3 regions of the Oscillatoria sp. FACHB-1406 genome follow, and region 3 is predicted to be linked to each of the others. Evidence: riboswitches for the same ligand, from Rfam matches in the RefSeq annotation. Region 3 holds a riboswitch; each other region holds the start of a gene.

Region 1 (3,271 bases), on a different contig from region 3:
AACTACGAATTACGAATTACGAATTACGAACTACGAATTACGAATTACGAACTGTGATTCTAAAAGAATTAAGCCGATACATCCAACCAAAGATTCGATCGCGTAACGTTGAGAATAGTGATAGGACTGATGAGTATAAACTTTGAAATTTCCATTAAACCCACGAGCCGCTAACCCTAGAGAAAATTGTTGGTAGCGTTGCAGCGATCGCACTACCAATTGCCCGATTAGTAATCCCGTACTGTGAAGCCATCGCTGGCGAGTCCGATATCCACCCCGCGATCGTTGGGCTAATTCCAGTTGTAAGGCAACCTCCAGAAATAAAAATATAAATCGATACATCAGGAGTAAAAGATCGATGAGAAGCGAAGGCACGCGACATCGACGCATAATCGCTAATAATTCTGCAAACGGAATGGTAAACAGAATAAACAGCAAGCAAGAAACGCAGGCTAGCGATCGCATCGAGACTTCAACCGCTCGCATCAGTCCGGTTTGACTTATAAAAAAATACCAATCTCCTAACACAACCCCAGCTAACGAATTCGTCTGGATACGATCGAGTTGAGCGGCAGAGACTCCTTCGATAATAAGAGCGGGAAGACTCGCGAATAAAAAGAACATTATTACGAACAAAACCCGCCCGTAGATTTTAGCTGGAATGCGAGCGTAGCCAACGATCCAAACACTTAACCAAACAAAAATAAGTCCTTGAGCGATCGGGTGCGTCACCAACGCAATTGAGAGAATAACTAAAGCAAAAGTTAGCTTTTGTTGGGGGGGTAATTGTTTGAGGCGATTCGTATAGGCATAGGCATTGAGATCGTGGGGCATAAAATTAGACTAATAATCTCCGGAGTCGGCACGAGGGGGTTTTATTTGGGGTTGCCGTTGGGTATTGTCGCGCTCTGTTCTGCCCCGATATAGCCCCAACACATAGCCGATGACTCCCGCTCCCAGTCCAGCTTGTACGGCGAATAGCAGCGATTCTATCTCGCCGCTAGCAGGCGTGAAAACAGGTTTTACCCAAGGCTGATAGTTGGGATCGACTTCTTTAATTGCGGCGGTTGCTTCGACATCCGCCCCGCCAAACTCTGCATCTCGAAGTAGTAGGAGTGGCGCAATTGCCAAACCGACGACTGCCAACACCAAAAGCCAATTATTCCAACTTCGGTTTACTCGGTTCATGAATTTTATGACTCCTGCGCGATCGATTTTAGAACCTCTAATTCTTGGCGGTTGTAAGTCTGTAGCCAGTTCCACACCAATACGGTCAAGAATCCTTCGCTAATGGCTAAGGGAATTTGGGTTACGGCAAAAATTCCGGCAAACTTAACAAAGGATGCCAAAATACCGCCATTGGGTGCGGGGAAGGCGAGGGCTAATTGCACGGAAGTTGACACATAAGCTAGAAAATTGCCAAGGGCGGCAGCTAGGAAGATAGCTAGCGTTTGTTTTCCGGTAAAACGCGCGATCGCTCGATAGACGCTGTAAGCTACAAAGGGGCCCACAACAGCCATTGCGAAGCCACTCGCCCCCAATGTGGTTAGCCCTCCATGCGCTAAGAGGAGCGCTTGGAACAGCAGTACCAGTCCCCCTAAAACCGACATCGCAGCCGGCCCAAATAATATCGCTCCTAAGCCTGTTCCGGTGGGATGAGAGCAACTGCCCGTCACTGAGGGAATTTTTAGAGCGGAGAGGACAAAAGCAAAAGCCCCGGCTAGGGCTAGCAGCAGTTTGGTTTCGGGATGCTGGCGAGCGAGCTTAGAAAGCGATCGCATCCCCCAAAATAGAAAGGGAAGATAGACTAACCACCAAAAAATAGCCCAGCCTACAGGCAAAAATCCTTCCATGATGTGCATTGCATGAGCCGGTGCGGGCGATGCAGCAACTAAATAACAACTCAACCCGGCCATCAGCGCAAGGTTCCACCATTTATGCTTTTTCATCTTTGTCTGTACCTCGCAGACTTATAGATTCAACAGTTTTTTCCAATCCGGCGGGCATTCTGACTTACACAATCTTGGCTCTCCAGCTGAAGGTTCGGATAATTTCCACGATCGCTGGCACGCCAAAATTGGCTTACAGTTGCGGGACAGCGCCGGATTTGCACCGGACTTTCCCCCTTACGTTTGGTGGCGGCTCCCCACCAAAACCAAATTTTCTAATCCTACCACCTATTCTTAAATTGGCGTTCTGCGGCAAAGCGCCGCTTTTAATGCCAGGAGGCGGATTTGAACCGCCGACACGAGGATTTTCAGTCCTCTGCTCTACCAACTGAGCTATCCCGGCGCTTTGTGCTTTTTTGCACTCGGCTTAGCTATGTTAGCAAAAACTTTTTAACTTAGCAACTCTAATTTGGCATTTTTTTGGGGCATATCGGAGCCAACTCCAGGAAGAAGGGAATAATGCCCCGTATTTTCGCGATCGCGGTGCAACTAAGAATCGCGATTGAGAGCGAACTCAACCTGCTTGAACTCTTGCTTGAGACGCTTTTTCAACTTCTCGGGAATCGGACGAGTCCCGTAGGAGCTATAAAAGCCTGCTAGGCTGTTGACTGCCGTTTGCATCGTCGTAAACGAGCGCAGCGCTGAAACTTTACGATCTCTGCGGTAGCGCGCCGCATAGTCATTCATCTGGGTGCGAGCTAAACGGACGATATCGGCTTTGTTTTCAGCGTTATCGGCCGAGTCGATCGCGGTACCGAGACTTTGCAGCACGGTCAAAGTATCCTGAGAATAATTTCCCGTTAGCCCGGAAGGATTGTTTGCACAGCCCGCTAGGCCGACAACAACAATTAACATCAACGCGAGCAGGCGGGATAAGAAGGATTTAATGGGAACCATCTGTTTGATATTTAATTACAAAAACGCGAATCTCTAAATTCGATCCTATAGTCTAATGGTCTTTGCCGGTCAGTTCTTCTGGGGAAAATTTTGGGGTTTCGCTCGGTCTGTTTGAGCCGAAGGCAAGGACTGGTCTACTTCTTACGGTTATGAAGCGAAGTGCAAAATCAAGGAGAATTGGTAGAACTCGCTCGCACTCAAGGAACTCCGTAATGTTGATACAGCGATAAACCCGCCACATACCCAACCGCGCAGATAACGATAATCATTCCGAAGGAGTGCCAATCGCTGTATCCCGCCCAGCGCAATTCTAGGCGCGCGAGCAGTCCCGGCGCGAGCAAGCTCAGACCTTCTGCGACTAAATCGCTCCGCGTTAAGACCACGACCACCAAAAAGGAGATCACGATAACGGAGAGAAAGGCTTT
Region 2 (3,271 bases), on a different contig from region 3:
ACCATAATCGCCCCCCAGCGTCATGAGAGCTTGATAGTCTTCAAATAATTGCTTGGCTTCTTGCTGGATAATATCTGAATCAAAAAATCCCATAGTTTTCAAGTCTCGATCGCGCTCAACAGATGCCGATTGGCCTTATGTTTATTGTAAAGTAGTCCTCCCCTCAGAGAAATTTCGGTTTACCGTATCGATACCTCCCAGAGAGCGGATCGGTTGCGCCGGGGGCGAACTCGCCTAAAATGTAGGCGTAGTCAGGCAAAGTTCGAGCTTTAGCGGTGTTAGAAGATTTATTGCGCAAACCGAAAAATCAAAAAGTGGCCGTCTTGTTAGCGCTGGCGGGAACGGTTACGCCGCTTGCCGGATTGCATAAGTTATACCTGCGGCAGTATGGGTGGGGCGTGCTGTATTTGGCGCTCTTTTCGACACCGATTCCTCGCGTTGCGAGTGCGATTGAGGCGGTTTGGTATCTCCTGCAACCCCACGAGGATTTCGATCGCCGCTTTAATTCAGGCGTGGAGATGGGCGCGATGGCAAGCGCCGCAGTGAAGTCAGGATTGCCCCCCGAACAAGTCGGCGACATTGCAACCGCCTTGCGAGAACTCGATCGCTTGCGGCAAGATGGATTGATGTCGGAGTACGAGTTCGAGCAGAAACGCCGCCAATTGCTCGATCGCATCACTTGACTTTTTTGATTATTTGTGTATCCGAGGGTAAAGTAGGGACGAACAATGGTAGATTGGCGATCGTCGGCAGGGAAGTTACAAGCCTTGAACCCCAGACACAGAGCGATTCGAGCGCGGCTGCTACGCGATCCCTACGCGCGCTTGCAAACCCTCGAGGAAGTTGCGATCGCGGCAAGCTTAGGCTTAAAAATCGATGTCAACCGCGCCAGCATTGACGATTGGCTGCGCTTGCCGGGAATTTCCATCCATCAAGCGCGATCGCTCGTCGAACTGGTGGGAATGGGCGTACAATTGCTATCCATCGAAGATATCGCCGCCGCAACGAGCATCCCGCGCGCGAGACTCCAACCTCTCGAACCCCTCCTCTCCTTTTACTACTACGATCCCGAAAGTCTCGTTCTCCCGCAGCGCGTCAATCCCAACACCGCCACTCCCGAACAACTCGCCCGCATTCCCCTCCTCGATGCCGTTACCATTAACGATTTAATCCTAGATCGCACCACCTGCGGCGCATATCGCAACTTAGCCGACTTACAGCGACGGCTAAACCTTAGTAGCACCCTTACTGCTCAATTGATGCACTATTTCCAGTTCAACTAAAGAAATTAAAACTTAAAACTTAAAAATTTCTCACTTCTACTCCTCTGTCAGGGTTCATAATTCAGAGACTATTTATAAACTTTTTATTAAGAACGCTAGAATGGCAAAACCCGTGATGGGCAAGGGCGGCAAAAGCACTCTTCTGACAATCTGAGGGGCTAAAGAGCCGCCCTTGCCCACCCTACAAGGATTTAAGATTAGCTTTATAAATAGTCTCTCATAATTCATAACTCACCATTCATAATTCATAACTCATAACTCAACCATGCTGTACACTAATACAACAGTCGGTTCTGACGGAAGCCAGCCGCCAGAGGCAACGGGGAAAGTACGGTGTAAGTCCGTCGCTGTCCCGCAACTGTGAACTAATGCTCGATCGCGATTTAAGTAAAGATTTCGAGCTTAGTCAGCCAGGATGCCCGCCGATCGCTCGTTTACTCACTTAGCTTTATCCGCGCGGTACGGATAACAAGGAAAAATTGCAACTCAATTCAACCCAATTTTCCATCGAATTGCCTCCATTGCCCATCCAGCGTCCCCTGCTAATGCTCGGACACGGTACGCGAGATGAAGACGGACGACAAGCTTTTCTCGACTTTGCCAGCGCTTACCAAGAATTGGATACCTCGCGCCCCGTCGTTCCCTGTTTCCTGGAACTGACGGAACCCAATATTCAAACAGGGGTTGACTTTTGTGTCGATCGCGGATACACCGATTTGTCCGCCGTGCCGATTTTGCTTTTCGCCGCGCGCCACAATAAATTCGATGTCACCAACGAACTCGATCGCGCCCGCGAGCGCCATCCCGAACTAAAATTTCACTACGGCCGTCATTTTGGGATCAACCCCGAAATGCTCCAATTTTGGCGCGATCGCCTCGCTCAACTCGACGCACCCACGGGCATTCCGCGCGCCGAAACCGTTTTGCTCGTCGTCGGGCGCGGTTCCAGCGATCCCGATGCTAACGGCGACGTATACAAACTCGCTCGCTTGCTTTGGGAAGGCAGCAACTATGCCACGGTAGAAACCTGTTTTATCGGGATTACCCACCCGCGTTTAGAAGAAGGATTCCGCCGCGCGCGCCTCTACAATCCCAAACAAATTATCGTGCTGCCCCACTTTTTATTTACCGGCGCACTCGTTAAAAAAATATTTGATGTTTCCGCGCAGCAGCAGGAACTTTATCCCGACATTAAAATTCTCAACCTACCCGAAATCGGTCTCGATCCGATCTTATTTTCGCTATTGCGCCAGCGAGAAATTGAAACGCAACTCGGACAGGTGCAGATGAATTGCGAACTCTGCAAATTCCGTTTGGCAGCGTTGGACGGTAATGGCAGCGCTAATTCCCACCATTCCCACGACCATCATCACCATCACCACCATTCCCACGACCATCACCACCATCACCACGATACGCCCGTCGATCCCTACGCTCGAGTCGAGGACTATCACCAGCGCATTTGGCAGGTTCCTTAATGGGGAATGAAGAGTGGGTATCAGAATTAAAAACTAAAAATTGGAGAGTAGGGAGTGGGGAACTGGAAATTACGAATTACGAATTACGAATTACGAATTAGTCAAGAGTTTGTTAAATTGCTTTCACTCAATTTCAAGAAAAGTTGCCGTGAACGATAGGGGATTGCAAAAGCTCAGTGTTTTTCTCATCGGGATGATGGGGACGGGGAAGACAAGCGTCGGGCGGATTTTAGCCGAGCGCCTCTGCTATCGCTTTTTTGATACTGATGTTCTAATCGAACGGGTGACAGGTCAGAGTATTCCGCAAATTTTTGCCGATCGCGGCGAAGCAGGATTTAGGGGTTTAGAAAGTCAGGTGTTAAGCGAGTTATCGGCTTACACGCAATGCGCGATCGCTACAGGAGGCGGTATCGTGACGCAACCGATGAATTGGAGTTACTTGCGTCATGGTTTAATCGTCTGGTTGGATGCGCCGGTGGAAGTTCTGGTGCAGCGGTTGGAAAGCGATAC
Region 3 (3,271 bases):
CGCGCAGTACGAACGTAATCGCGATCCAATTCTTCGAGGATGGAAGAACGCACGTAGCGCATTAAAACGGCAGCTTGGTATAAGGCTAACACCGCGATCGGCATGACAGATTGTTGGATTTGGGCGAGCAAACTTTTAAGATCGGTAACTTGGAGCGTGCTGTTATAAATGAAGGGAAACCATTTCAGTTGCACGCTAAAGATAACGATAAACAGTAGCCCGGTGAAAAAGGTGGGCAGGGAAAAGCCGAGAAAGGCAAAGGTAGTGGCGACGCGATCTAAAATGGAATGGCGTTTTAGGGCGGATAAAATGCCTAAAGGAAGGGCAATAATGAGGCTAAAAAAATAGGCAGTCCCAGCGACCCATAAGGTAGCGGGCAAGCGCTGTAAAATAAGTTGGATAACGGGAGAACGACTGGTGAAGGAGTAGCCTAAGTCGCCGCGCAAGAACGACCCCGCCCATTTAAAATAACGAATATAAATCGGCTGGTCTAAACCGAGCGATCGCCGAATATTTTCTCGGACTTCGGCGGTAATTGAAGGGTTGGAAGCAAACTCTCCCATCGGATCGCCGGGAGCGAGGGCAAGGATTAAAAAGATAACGATGCTAATCGCGATTAAGGTGGGAATTGAGATGAGGAGGCGATCGATAAGATAACGCTTCATTGGAGAAACAAAATTTTAAATTTGTGTTCCAGCTTTTTGGGTGAAAATTGTAGTTGCGATCGCTCGCTAAATTTGAATTTTTTAAAGTATCGAGCAAAATATAGCGCTACGGGTCGAAGAATGAGCATTCCTCAAAGCTGGAAGCCTTGGCTGGTGGGCAATGCCCACCCTACTAAATTGGGAATTTTTTAAAGTAATCGAGCAAAATAAGACTCATCACTTAAAAAGTAGGGTGCGTTAGCGAAGCGTAACGCACCATTATTTTAACCGAAATAAGAAGTCTAGTCAGTGCAACGTCAATTTAAATCGAAATTAGCCGATCGCTAAAAAAGTTGCCCCGATCGCGCAGAAAATCAAACCTACAAAACGCAGCGAACTGGCAGTTAAGCTACCTTTCGTTTGCAAAGCGCGCCACCCCCAACAAACACCCGACGCGATCGCGAGTTGAATCGCTGCAAACCCCATTAAATACGCGATTAATGGCGTTGGTTCCGCCCCAACAATCGATTCGCCGTAAGCATAACCGTGGAAAATTCCTGCTAGCGCGGAAAACGCGATCGCACCGGCAAGCGCTGGGGTGCAATTGGCAGCAAACAGTAACCCTACTGAAATAATTGAAGCGGCTACAAAGGCTTCTGAAAAAGGAATATTCAACTTCAAAAGATGCAGCCCCGTACCGCCTAATGTGGCAATCACAAAAGCAACCGGAATCCACCAACCTTTTTGGGGTTTAAGCGCGGCGAATAAGCCAACTGCGATGATAAAAGCAAAATGATCGAAACCGATAATGGGATGCGCTAAACCTGTGATAAACCCTTCAAAAAAGTTAGCGGGCATTCTTCCGCCCATTGCATGGTGGGCAAAAGCGGGTTGAGTCGCGATCGCTAAACTGAAGATCCCAATACTTAAACCTAGCGCAATGGCGCGCCCCGAAACACTTTTCATTTTTAAAATCATCCGTACCTCGCAGATGTTTGATAAATTAAGCCAAATTGAATCGTTTCGGCGGGCTTCCTGACTTAGCATTTTGAAAAATGCCTCACAGTTGCGGGACAGCGCCGGATTTGCACCGAACTTTCCCCTTTAATATCGAATGGCTGCTCCCCATCCGAACCGAACGAGATCCGTTCAATTTAGCACGATTGGGTCGCGTTCTCCTGCGGCGCGCAAATCCATCTTGTGGCAAAGCGCAAAAGATTGACATTACATTACAATGGCGATCGACACTACACCGGCAGAAGTCCCAGTTGTGAATATTCTTAATAATCTCCTGTCCAACATACATAGAAAGAAAGAAAAGTCAAGCTCTACGAATGGATTGCCCCCCATGAAGCGATCGCGTCGCGGGATAGAATTAAAGTCCGAACTCGAAATCGAACTGATGCGCGAATCGTCGCGGATTGTTGCCACCGTTCTTAAGGAGATTGCACAACGAGTCGAACCGGGGATGACGACTGCGGACTTAGACACTTACGCCGAACAGCGAATTCGGGAAATGGGCGCAACGCCGAGTTTTAAGGGCTATCACGGCTTTCCCGCTTCCATTTGCGCCTCTGTGAACAATGAAGTCGTCCACGGGATTCCCAGCCCAAAAAAGGTGATTCGGGCGGGCGACGTTCTTAAAGTCGATACGGGGGCGTATAAGGACGGCTTTCACGGCGATTCCTGCATTACGATTGCGGTGGGCAAAGTGTCTCCGGAGGCAGAACGCTTGATTCGCGCAGCAGAAGCGGCACTGTATGCAGGAATCGAACAGGTACAAGCGGGAAATTGCTTGCTCGATATTGCCGGGGCGATTGAAGATAGCGTTAAAGAACAGGGATTTAGTGTGGTGGAGGATTACACCGGACATGGCGTAGGGCGGAAGCTGCACGAAGAACCGGCGGTGTTTAATACGCGCACGAACGATTTACCTAACGTGCGGCTAAAACCGGGAATGACAATCGCGATTGAACCGATTTTGAATGCGGGGAAACGGTTTACGCGGACGCTGAAGGATCGCTGGACGGTAGTGACGGTGGATAATGCGCTTTCTGCTCAATTCGAGCATACGGTGCTGGTGACGAAGGAAGGCTACGAAATTTTAACCGATCGCGATCGGGTTTGAGGCGGTTAAGGTAGAAGAATTCTCAACGTAGGGACAGGCTTTCGTTTTCGGCGTTAACCCAATTAAAAATAGGAACGAATTGCCATTCGCCCCTAAACTCAGAAATTCTTACTGATGCCATTTTGTCAAGATCGAGGAGTCGATCGATTCTTCTAGCCTCGCAGTATAGTCTTGATATGACTGGCGCGCGCCGCTCGGCGAATTCCTGCGCGATCGCGAAATCAAGTTGCCGGTGCTACCATTCTGCGAATTTCGGAATAAAACGTACTATCGCTAAATCGACCGTTATTTTTCACGAAACTGCTTCGCAAGCGCAAGTTGGGACTGGCAAACCACAGGCGTTCTTCGGCGTGCAAGCTACCGTTTTCTAGCGTCAGGGTTAAGGCTTCATCCTCTCCAATCGCATAATCCCCAGCAAGACTTTGCTCTTTAGGATTGCTGCTGCCCCGCAGAAACTTGCCCGTTTGGGGATTCTCGGAGTCGGGAACTGCAACAAGAA

What was found. Region 3 has a riboswitch for cobalamin ahead of H6G50_RS00450 (HupE/UreJ family protein). Riboswitches for the same ligand answer to the same signal wherever they lie in the genome.
Region 1: linked by a shared signal. The riboswitch ahead of H6G50_RS19620 (energy-coupling factor ABC transporter permease) and the one ahead of H6G50_RS00450 (HupE/UreJ family protein) in region 3 are both predicted to bind cobalamin.
Region 2: linked by a shared signal. The riboswitch ahead of H6G50_RS07085 (sirohydrochlorin chelatase) and the one ahead of H6G50_RS00450 (HupE/UreJ family protein) in region 3 are both predicted to bind cobalamin.

What each region holds. Positions count from the first base shown of each region.
Region 1 is NZ_JACJSM010000024.1:48,444-51,714, reverse strand. It holds gene cbiQ (cobalt ECF transporter T component CbiQ) at 31-834, opposite strand; gene H6G50_RS19625 (energy-coupling factor ABC transporter substrate-binding protein) at 844-1,188, opposite strand; gene H6G50_RS19620 (energy-coupling factor ABC transporter permease) at 1,194-1,949, opposite strand; cobalamin riboswitch at 1,981-2,175, opposite strand; tRNA gene H6G50_RS19615 (tRNA-Phe) at 2,220-2,292, opposite strand; gene psb27 (photosystem II protein Psb27) at 2,439-2,837, opposite strand; gene H6G50_RS19605 (hypothetical protein) at 3,044-3,271, opposite strand, start outside.
Region 2 is NZ_JACJSM010000005.1:29,128-32,398, forward strand. It holds gene H6G50_RS07070 (DUF1825 family protein) at 1-93, opposite strand, end outside; gene H6G50_RS07075 (SHOCT domain-containing protein) at 276-683, shown strand; gene H6G50_RS07080 (ComEA family DNA-binding protein) at 729-1,283, shown strand; cobalamin riboswitch at 1,555-1,725, shown strand; gene H6G50_RS07085 (sirohydrochlorin chelatase) at 1,763-2,761, shown strand; gene H6G50_RS07090 (shikimate kinase) at 2,910-3,271, shown strand, end outside.
Region 3 is NZ_JACJSM010000001.1:108,385-111,655, reverse strand. It holds gene H6G50_RS00455 (ABC transporter permease) at 1-665, opposite strand, end outside; gene H6G50_RS00450 (HupE/UreJ family protein) at 978-1,610, opposite strand; cobalamin riboswitch at 1,652-1,798, opposite strand; gene map (type I methionyl aminopeptidase) at 1,993-2,772, shown strand; gene H6G50_RS00440 (phycobiliprotein lyase) at 2,994-3,271, opposite strand, start outside.